One region of the Paenibacillus sp. J31P190 genome, then DNA from elsewhere that is predicted to be linked to it. Evidence: riboswitches for the same ligand, from Rfam matches in the RefSeq annotation. Region 1 holds a riboswitch; each other region holds the start of a gene.
What was found. Region 1 has a riboswitch for cyclic di-AMP ahead of AC58U0_RS30000 (stalk domain-containing protein). Riboswitches for the same ligand answer to the same signal wherever they lie in the genome.

Region 1 (3,275 bases):
AAAAAAGACCGGCTCCAATCAGCACTAGTGCTGTATTGCGGTTACGGTTGCTTTTAGTTTCTTCTCCCATCGCTGCACCTCCTCTGGCTGACTTTTAATTAGTTCATATAGATTCCTAGCATACCATAAGAATGGACGACCTCCAAGATGCAAATCCTTGCGCAGCAAGGCTTCCGTATGAATCATGGAGGTCAAGGGCTCCTCAGCGCCTACTTATCAGGCGCTGGAGGGATAACACGCGGCTATTTCTTGCCGCGCGGATCAGTATCATCGCTGGAGCGATGCTGCTGCCACTCCTGCTGGAACTTGCCGCGCAGCGTGCGCAGTTCCTGCTGGAGGTTGCCGCCGGCTTCCTTCAGCGTCTCTTGCGACAGGCGGCTAGCAATGCGCAGCCCCTGGAGCGCTTCCCGGCCGAGCTCGCGGCCGGTCACTTCCAGCTCGCGCCAAGTATCGCGAGCCTCTTTCTCGTGCAGCCCGCTGCTCGGCGGCTGCACCCCCTCGGCTGCGTGCCCTGCACGCAGCCCGCGCAGTTCATCCGCGAGCGCCAGGCACACGTCCTGGCTGCTCGCGTACTGCGCGCGGTAGTGCTTGCAAGCGGCTTCCTCGCGCTGCTTCTCTTGCAGCGCGAGCCGCGCGAGCTCTTCATCGCCGGCACGCATTGCCAGCTCGGCCTGCTCGCCGCGCAGCTGAGCCATCTCCTCTGCGTTCACACTGTGGCTTCGCAGCTCAATAGTTCGCTGCAGCGCCTCCTGATAGCGCTGTTCCAGCTTCTCGATCATGCTGCTCCCCCGATCATAGTGATCAAGCTTACCGGCCGTTTCATGCCATGCTGCTTCTGCCATCTTTCCAATGCGATCCAATATACTCATGTTGTCACACCTCCATTTCTGTTGATTTAAAATTCATTCCGTTTCTTCAATAAATGAATACCATACACCACTAAACATGCTGCGAACGCAATCGCGATGAAGCCCGATAGTTTAATAGTCAGTATCAAGCCGCCCAAGCCGGCGAAAAACCATCCAATTTTCTTCCCATTCTTAATCCCTACATAGCCTAATCCAAGCATAGCTGCCGGGAATAAAAAGCCCATTAAATGAACATGACCACCCAAATGATGCAGACAAATAAGTAAACCTGCCGTGATTAAAACTAGTGCCAACCCTTTTGATCGATCCATACTCATTCTGCTTACCGCCCTTCACGTGTTCTTCATGCTTCTATCGTACCTGAAACAGCTATACGTCAAAACGGACTCGCGACTGTTTTTGTACCTAGACCTAAGTCCAGTACGCTCTAAGACCTCCATCCATATTTTGGTCATTGTCCCGCCGAACCTCGAATGCTAAACTATTTGAAGCCGAGTCCGGTGCACAGACAAAGTGCCGGTACGGGGGACGATTTACATGGGGTGAATATTTGCTCTTCAAAGGAGCAGACTAGGGAGAACCTTCTTCCCGAACCCGTCAACTAACCTCGAAGGCTCATTGAAGGAGGATTACCAATTGCATACAATTACTAAAGGGTTAACTAGCCTTGCTGTGTCTTTAACAGTGTTGGCAGGAGGCTTTCTTTCCCCATTTACGGCGCATGCCGCTGAGATGGATGTGAAAGTGCAAGTCAATGATGACTTGGTTCAATTTCCGGATGCTCAACCATTTCTAGATGACAATCATTCTACCCAAGTACCGATTCGTTTCGTAACGGAGAAGCTTGGTTATGACGTGAAGTGGCAAAGAGAAGGCGATGAGATCAAGGTCACGCTAAATAACGACAAGCATTCGATTACCTTAGTTTCTGGACAAAAGGAAGCTGAGATCGATAGCAACCGTGTCGAGATGGACACACATGCAGAATTCCAAAATGGACGCGTATACGTGCCTCTTCGTTTTCTAAGCAAAGCATCCGATATTCCCGTTCAGTGGGACGCTAGCAGCAAATTAGCTATTCTAAGTAAAGATGGCAATAAGCATGCGCCGGATTATGAATTGTTTCAATCTACTGCCTATTCAGCAGATCCATCTGAGAATGGCGGCTACGGAGCTTTTGATTATTTGGGGAATCCATTAGGTATTGGAACCGTTGCAGTTGATCCGTCGGTGATTCCTCTTGGAAGTAAGCTCTATATAGAAGGTTATAATTTCAATGGCCTACCTGCAGGCGGCATGTATGCTTATGCAACAGACACAGGCGGTGCAATCAAAGGCAAACGTGTTGATATCTTTATCCCAGGATCCAAGAAATCCTTGCAGAAGTTTGGTATCCAAACCATTAAAGTTTACAAACTATCCAATTAAAATGGCTAAATAAGAAAAAGCTTGATTTCTGAGATTTACTTCTCAAGAAATCAGCTTTTTTTATTTAGCGTGGAACAACCAGATAAAATCAGAAAGGCTGCTCTCCCATCCTATAGTGATGAGAAGAACAGCCTGCAGTTACTTAAACTTGATTCTTGGGGATACCATTTAAACTTGGGACGTAATCAGGTGCCTCATTGCTCGATAGCGTTTGAGCTTCTTCCATGAAATTAGCGTTATTTTGCTGATTGTTTTTCTTATCTGCTTTGTTATCTTCGCGGTCATACTTGGGATCGGCGTCATTTTTGGGCATAGCGTTCACCTCCATTGTCTCATAGTTAGTATGAGAAGGTGGCTTGCATTCTATCCTAGTTATCTGGATCCGGTGTTGCTCCTTGTTTAACTAAACTACCCTCGAGGGTTTTTGTTTTTCTTGCCGCTATATGCTCCATTAAGAATGCAACATACGTTTCGTCCCGAACTAGCCAAGCAGCATAATCCCTTTTAACATAACGCTCTGCCTCTTCAAAAGTAGAAAAATATTGGTTGGATTCGACCCCATCCACATCGACTTCCCACCTGCCTCCAGAAGGGAAAATAAAAACTTGTTGTTCGATTCTATTCTCATAAAGTGATCCATAAACAGAATTTTTCGTGTTAAATGTATTTTTGTTCGCATCAGAGCGAATGGGCTCCATCGGAAATGGCTTCGCTACATACCATTGATAGGCTTCTTCTGTCATAGAGCAACCGGAAGCTTTCGCATGGCCCCCTCCTCCATAAAGACCCGCTATTTCCGAGACGTCGATGTGATCGTGAATCGTTCGAAAGCTTATCTTTTTACCGCCCATATTCATGATTGCGATGTAATCCAGATGAGGATTTTCTTTGCCTAGATCGTTTCCAAGTTCAGAATGATAGGATTCCGCATGAACGATACCTACATGATGATCATCTATACGGGAGTGAATGATTTCT
Region 2 (3,275 bases), on a different contig from region 1:
CTTTATGGTATAGGGTGAAGGGGCCAGCCGGATTCGTATGCCTGAATGTGGGCTTTTTTCTTGCTTATAAGTCCGGGAAGTTGTACTTCGTGCAACAATTTCCTTGGTTTTCTACTCTCTTAGCTAGAGATGTTGTATGCTGTACAACAATTTAGCCTTAAATCGTTTAAATGGCCACTTTGGGTCTAAATTGTTGTATTTTTTGCAACACGCGCAGAGAAAAAGCTTGATTTGATTGACTAAAGTTGTACGTAGTACAACTTTAGTTGGTTGTGCGGGAAAGGATGAGAACCCGCAGGGGTTCGAACGTCCCCGAGGCTAACCCAATGCTGGGACAACTGATCTTCGTATGGAGCCAGTCACTTTATTACTTTGGAGATTCAATGGCGATCTGATCTGGTTCTAATTTCTAATGGGAGCGAAAAGAGGAATTATTCAATTTGTCGGGCTTGCTGGAGCACGAGAGGCTATTATCGGAGCAGCATACTTTCTGTGATTACAAACGAAATCAAAAGTGTAATAACTTCTCAAAGTGATAATTTCAATATTATCGCATTGAATCGGACGTGGATCGATATCGAATTAGTCATGCCTCAAGCCATAATCGCATATGCATGAAATCGAAGCTTGAACGATGACGTTCAGGCTTCTTCTTTGTGCTGAAAAAACACTTGCACAAACTAATTATATTAGTTAATATACTAATTAAGTTAGTATTTAGAAGGGAATGGGGATCGACATGTCATTTATTGTACTTATGCTCTTATTTACAGTTTTAGGTGGATGGCTGGAAAGCCGTGTTCTCAAGCGCTCGAAAAGGGAGGGAATGTAAATGTTTGCTGGACATTTTGGGCTTGCTGCAGCAGTGAAAGCAAGAACACCGGAGGTGCCGATCTGGGCGCTCATGCTTAGTACTCAGCTGCTTGATGTTGTATTCGTACCCTTATTTCTTTCTGGTGTTGAAACGATCGATACAAGCATCGGTACGGGTTATGGGGAATGGATTATTCACGCTGATTACACACACTCATTAGTTGGGGCGCTGCTCATTGCTATCTTATCAGGTCTATTGGCTTGGAAATTATGGGGGAAAAGAGGAGGCACAGCTATAGGAGCGCTTACCTTCAGTCACTGGGTACTTGATCTTCTCGTTCATCGTGCAGATATGCCATTCTTACCGGGGAATGTTGGAGGACTTCCATTAGTAGGATTTAGTCTGTGGCAGTGGCCGTGGGTGAGTGCGGCTCTTGAGATTATTCTCATGGTTGTTGGGGCTATTCTTTACTTTCGCACACTTCGTAATACCGCTAAACTGTCAAAAGATAACTTAATATGGCGTGCACATCTTGCAGGGGGAGTCATGGCCGTTCTATTGATCGCCTCATTTATTTCAGATTTTGTCTTGCATTTATAATCCATTGGAAACTATTACCACTATGCAAAAGTTGAAAGTAATAGTTCAACTATGCTAGTCTAACATAGACAAAAAATGCCGAATCTCGGAGCAGCAAAAGCTCTGGTACGGGGGACTTCTTTAATTTGGGGTGAATGAATGCTCGGCTGTTTTACTAAACTGAGCGCGCTAGGGAAACCTCTTCCCGAACCCGTCAACTAACCTCGGAGGCTTCAAGGAGGCAAGGTTTTTGAAATTTTTCACAAAAAGCTTTATTTGCTCATGCGCACTTGTTGGTGCGGCAGTATCCATTTTTTCCGCTCCCTCGGTTCAAGCAGCATCAGGTTCATCTTCATCCACTGTAAAAGTCCAGGTCAATGATGAGTTGGTTCAGTTCCCAGAAGTACAGCCATTTATTGACAACGCAGGAACGCTGCAAGTTCCTTTGCGAGTACTGTCTGAGAAATTGGGTTATCAAGTAGGCTGGGCGAAACAAGAAAGCGAAATAGTGGTTACGTTGAAGAGCAAGCAGCAGACGATTCAACTTACAACCGACGAGAAGCAAGCGATCGTTAACAGTAAGAAGATTAGTCTGGAAAGCAGTCCGACGCTTTATCAAGGTAATACGTATGTACCCTTGCGTTTCATTACTGAAACATTCGGTTCTCCGATTGAGTGGAATGAAGCGAATCGTATCGCGATTGTGAATGTCGATGGCAAGTCGCACAAGCCAGCCTGGATTGCACCGCCACCTGCACCAGCTCCAAAGGTAGCAGCGGTAGCTATACCTTCCATGTCTGATCAAATCGTGCAAACAGCAAATACGTTCATGGGCACACCTTACGTTTGGGGAGGCACAACACCCAGAGGGTTTGATTGTTCCGGATTTGTGCGCTATTTGTACGAAGCTAAAGGCATTGATCTACCCAGAACTTCGGTTCAAATGTACGATCAAGCTGGAACCAGGGTTACAGACTTGAAGGTTGGAGATCTTGTGTTTTTTGCAGCAGGCAGTGTAAATCATGTTGGAATTTATCTGGGGAATGATCAATTCATTTCAGCGACAACGTCTAGAGGTGTAACGATAGATAGTCTCGCCAGTTCATACTGGGGATCCAGATATGTGGGAGCCAAAAGAGTTCTGTAAGTAAACCATGTGGTGAAAAAGGATTAAATCATTGGGCATTTGTTTTCTATGAATCTTTCGAATGAAAGCATAGAAGGCAAATGTTCTTTTTTTATGCGAAATATTGCGATTTTTATCGAAATTTTATGGTTTTTAGCCTATAATGAAGAAATGTTTGGAAGAAAGCAGGTGACACGAACGGCATGCAATTAAGTGTCTGGAAAAGTTGGTTTTATAAAAAAAGACATTCGAATAAAGCAAATAGCATGTATATCGTGGAACAAGGTCCTGCCATACCAGAAGAGATTCGGGGAGTCATTGATCGATTTTTTCTTACGTATAATCATTTCAAAGGGGCAAGAAGCCTACAGACGGATACGTTTATAAGAGAAGTATTTTACGCAACGAAACAGGATCCGAAGGATCAAAGGACAATTGAAGAGATGGAAGCTTATATTCAGCAGAAAAATGTGCATCGCTTGCGATTGAAATCCTTTGTTGTCGATGAGTATCTTCGTATAGGCGAAAAGGTTTGCATGATTGGTGTGACGAGGGAATTCAGTAATAATCAGAGAAATCGCGTGCTTTATTTTCTAACAAAAGAGGATCAGTCTTGGCGCTTTCATCATATCGCAAGGTCTCACCATGGGACTGTTCTAGATAAGTTTCAAGTGAATGAGCAAACGGGGTTCGTGGTTGGAAATGAAAAAGCCGCTCTCCTCTTTCTGACACACTCCGGGTCTGCCGATGCATCTA
Region 3 (3,275 bases), on a different contig from region 1:
GAATACGGCAGCAAGTGGAGAATTGGCATTCAGCATCCCGAGTACAAAGAACAAATCATTCAAACGGTTGAAATATCGAATGAGGCGGTCTGTACCTCTGGAAGTTACGAGCGCAAGAGCGAATTAAAAGCCGGTATGCATCATATCATCGACCCCAAAACGAAACAATCACCGGACGAATGGGTCAGCTGCAGCGTCATCGCCCCTTTCGCTATGATGGCGGACGCCTTCTCGACGGCCTTCTTCTTATTGGGGTTGGACCGCGGGAGAACGTTAATAGAACAAGTTGATCTCAAGGGAATCTTGATATCATCCGATTTACTAATATATAGAGTAGGGGGTACATAAATTGACAGTTAACCAATGGATTAAAACGCCAAAGGGATATGTCATAGTTTCCTTGGTTGCCTTTCTATTAATAGCCTCCATATGGTCACTAGATATTAGAGGCATTTATAATAGTATCATTGCCGTCGTTGCTTCTTCAGCCGTGGATACTCTTTGTTCCCGTATTGCCAAAAGGAAGCGAATGATGCCGGATGGTGCGGTAATAACCGGGTTAATCATAGCTTTAATCTTAAGCACAACTTCCTCATGGTATATTGTTGCTGCAACTTCCATTATGGCTATTTTGTCGAAACATTTATTTGTCTATAAGAAAAAACCAATCTTCAATCCAGCGGCATTCGGACTGCTGCTATCCATCCTTTTCTTTCGAACAGGACAAAGCTGGTGGGGCGCATTCGGGGATCTTCCCACATGGACAGTTGTGTTTCTTTTGATTGGCGGATACATGGTGACGAACCGAGTAAACAAATTTCATCAAGTTTTTTCATTTCTAGGAACTTATTTCATCTTATTATTGATTATGGGGATTATTGATGTCGGAGACGCCACTGACGCACTTCGATCGCCTTTTATTAATGCATCCCTTTTCTTTGCTCTTTTTATGCTTACAGATCCGCCTACTTCACCGGCAAAAAATAAGGATCAAGTCATTTTTGGCATCCTTAGCGCGATCGTGGGTGCAGTTATTTATAGCATTTTTGGAGGTTTGATGTACTTATTTATAGGATTGCTTATCGGGAACTTATATCATTTACTTGTACCGAAGCTTAGGAATACCACTGGATATATTAATTGAATGAGGGGATTATTTACATGCGAACAAACGTAATGGATGCTCTTGGAAAATTTTGAGTCATGTTCTCCATGATTTCACATGATACAATTTGTAAGATCCTGTGGATCAAATAACTCAGAAGGCCGAAGCTTCCAGCAAGCACGGGGGAACCATTATTTGGGGTGAAGCCGCTATCTGCGGCCGGGTGATTACTCTTTGATCCGAATCCGACAGCTAACCTCGCAGGCCGCAAAAAGGAGAGGTTTATTTTGAAACGTTACAAAAAGCTCGTAGTTACCGGCGCAATAGGATTGAGCATTCTCGCAGGATCGAGCGCGGCAATGGCCGCACCAGCAACTCACACAGTATCAGGTAATGATACCATGTGGTTAATATCCCAGAAGTATGGTATAAGCCTATCTTCGCTTATTAAGGCAAACCCTCAGGTTGCCAATCCGAACGTGATTTGGTCAGGTATGAGCCTCAACATCCCTGGAAGCACGAGTACAAATGCAGGTACAAAAACGACAGTTACGACTGCGCCATCCCAATCAGCATTTGCTAGCCAAGTGGTTAACTTAGTTAACCAAGAACGAGCTAAGGCAGGACTTCGTCCATTAACTAGCAACAGCTCACTTACAGCCATGGCTTTGGACAAAGCGAAGGATATGTACAACAACGGCTATTTCGATCATACCTCGCCGACCTACGGGTCTCCTTTTGATATGATGAGCACATATGGCATTCGCTATTCCTACGCAGGTGAAAACATTGCGAAAGGTCAACAAACGCCTGAAGCTGTCATGAAAGCATGGATGAACAGCACAGGTCATCGTCAAAACATTCTTAGCCCCAACTTCACCCAAATCGGTGTTGCGTTCTATAACGGCGAATGGGTACAGGAATTCATTAGTAACTAAAGCAGCGTATGTCTGCAGAATATTTCAAGAGAAACCAGCAACCTTGTGTTTGCTGGTTTTTTTGTTTTTAAATTAACGGATGTTCTGATTTCCAAGGCAGGTTCACACGTCTGGTGTTGTAATAATTGAAAGATTACGGGGTTGTTTTGTTATGAAAAGAGCAAAAGGTGAGCCGTATTGTTCCTGGTTATCTCAAGAAATTGATGTTCTAAATTGTATACATAACACTAAGGAAGTACGATCAATATCAGTTTTACTCCGCTGAAGTCGTATCCATCCTGTGATCAGCATAATATGCTGTCTAATAAACGCTGGAAAAGGATTGATGGCATGCAATCTAAGTTAGCCCGGCTGGCTAAGTGGAACCTTCATCGCTTTTACTCGAGGTATCCTGAAATTGCTAAATACCTACCACCAACAATGATTTTCAACCTTTCTACATTTTCTGTTTTTTTGAAAAAGTATAACTCGGTATATATCAAAGCTAATACGCAGCATACAGGAAAGGGCATTATTAAAGCCTGGCGCGCGGCTAAACATTACAAGTTTGTTAGAGTAAGAGGAAAAGCAAATCATGCATCAACACCCTCTGAGTTATATCAGAAAATCCTTAATTCAGGCTCTAAAACAACATATATCATTCAATTATCAAAGAATCCGTTTTTTGTTCGCTGATTATAGAAAACACAATAAACGACTGATATAGAAAAGGGCCTTTCTACTAAATCGTAGGAAGGCCTTTCTATATCAGTCATCATTTAATGACATCGGACAGTATTCTGTTGATAAAGATTATAGATACGCTGGTCACCTTTGCGACGGAATACCTTTGTACCGAAATAGAGTGGATTTGATTCCATTAAATTGGGTATTCGCCCAAATCACTAGAGACATTAGCGGAATAAAGTACAGATAGAAGTTTAAGGCGAGAGCGAGGTATAAAAGTGCAAATTCATGTGGTGCAAAGAGGAGAGAATCTATGGCTGATTTCAGGTCGTTATGGTGTGAATGCCAATCGGATTATCGCCGTCAATGAACTCCGAGAACCCAATCGTTTAGTCATCGGTCAGGCATTAGTCATCCCAGCTCCTTATCCCGAATATGTGGTTAGATTAGGAGACACGCTTGGGACGATTGCCGGGCGTTTCGGCATCACAATAGAGGCTATTGCTCGGGCAAATTTAATAAGCGATGTCACACAAATCAGGCCGGATCAATCATTAATTATTCCG

Region 2: it holds a riboswitch for cyclic di-AMP, as region 1 does, so the genes downstream of both, AC58U0_RS20500 (C40 family peptidase) here and AC58U0_RS30000 (stalk domain-containing protein) in region 1, are expected to answer to the same signal.
Region 3: it holds a riboswitch for cyclic di-AMP, as region 1 does, so the genes downstream of both, AC58U0_RS29225 (CAP domain-containing protein) here and AC58U0_RS30000 (stalk domain-containing protein) in region 1, are expected to answer to the same signal.

The regions. Positions count from the first base shown of each region.
Region 1 is NZ_JCAUAS010000024.1:18,216-21,490, reverse strand. It holds gene liaF (cell wall-active antibiotics response protein LiaF) at 1-70, opposite strand, end outside; gene AC58U0_RS30015 (hypothetical protein) at 25-186, opposite strand; gene AC58U0_RS30010 (PspA/IM30 family protein) at 243-869, opposite strand; gene AC58U0_RS30005 (hypothetical protein) at 896-1,186, opposite strand; cyclic di-AMP (ydaO/yuaA leader) riboswitch at 1,349-1,501, shown strand; gene AC58U0_RS30000 (stalk domain-containing protein) at 1,506-2,297, shown strand; gene AC58U0_RS29995 (hypothetical protein) at 2,440-2,610, opposite strand; gene AC58U0_RS29990 (DHH family phosphoesterase) at 2,666-3,275, opposite strand, start outside.
Region 2 is NZ_JCAUAS010000011.1:186,092-189,366, reverse strand. It holds gene AC58U0_RS20505 (permease) at 833-1,414, shown strand; cyclic di-AMP (ydaO/yuaA leader) riboswitch at 1,481-1,641, shown strand; gene AC58U0_RS20500 (C40 family peptidase) at 1,644-2,540, shown strand; gene AC58U0_RS20495 (hypothetical protein) at 2,723-3,275, shown strand, end outside.
Region 3 is NZ_JCAUAS010000023.1:4,855-8,129, reverse strand. It holds gene AC58U0_RS29235 (FAD:protein FMN transferase) at 1-348, shown strand, start outside; gene AC58U0_RS29230 (RnfABCDGE type electron transport complex subunit D) at 350-1,144, shown strand; cyclic di-AMP (ydaO/yuaA leader) riboswitch at 1,255-1,387, shown strand; gene AC58U0_RS29225 (CAP domain-containing protein) at 1,393-2,043, shown strand; gene AC58U0_RS29220 (YheC/YheD family protein) at 2,374-2,718, shown strand; gene AC58U0_RS29215 (glycoside hydrolase family 18 protein) at 2,988-3,275, shown strand, end outside.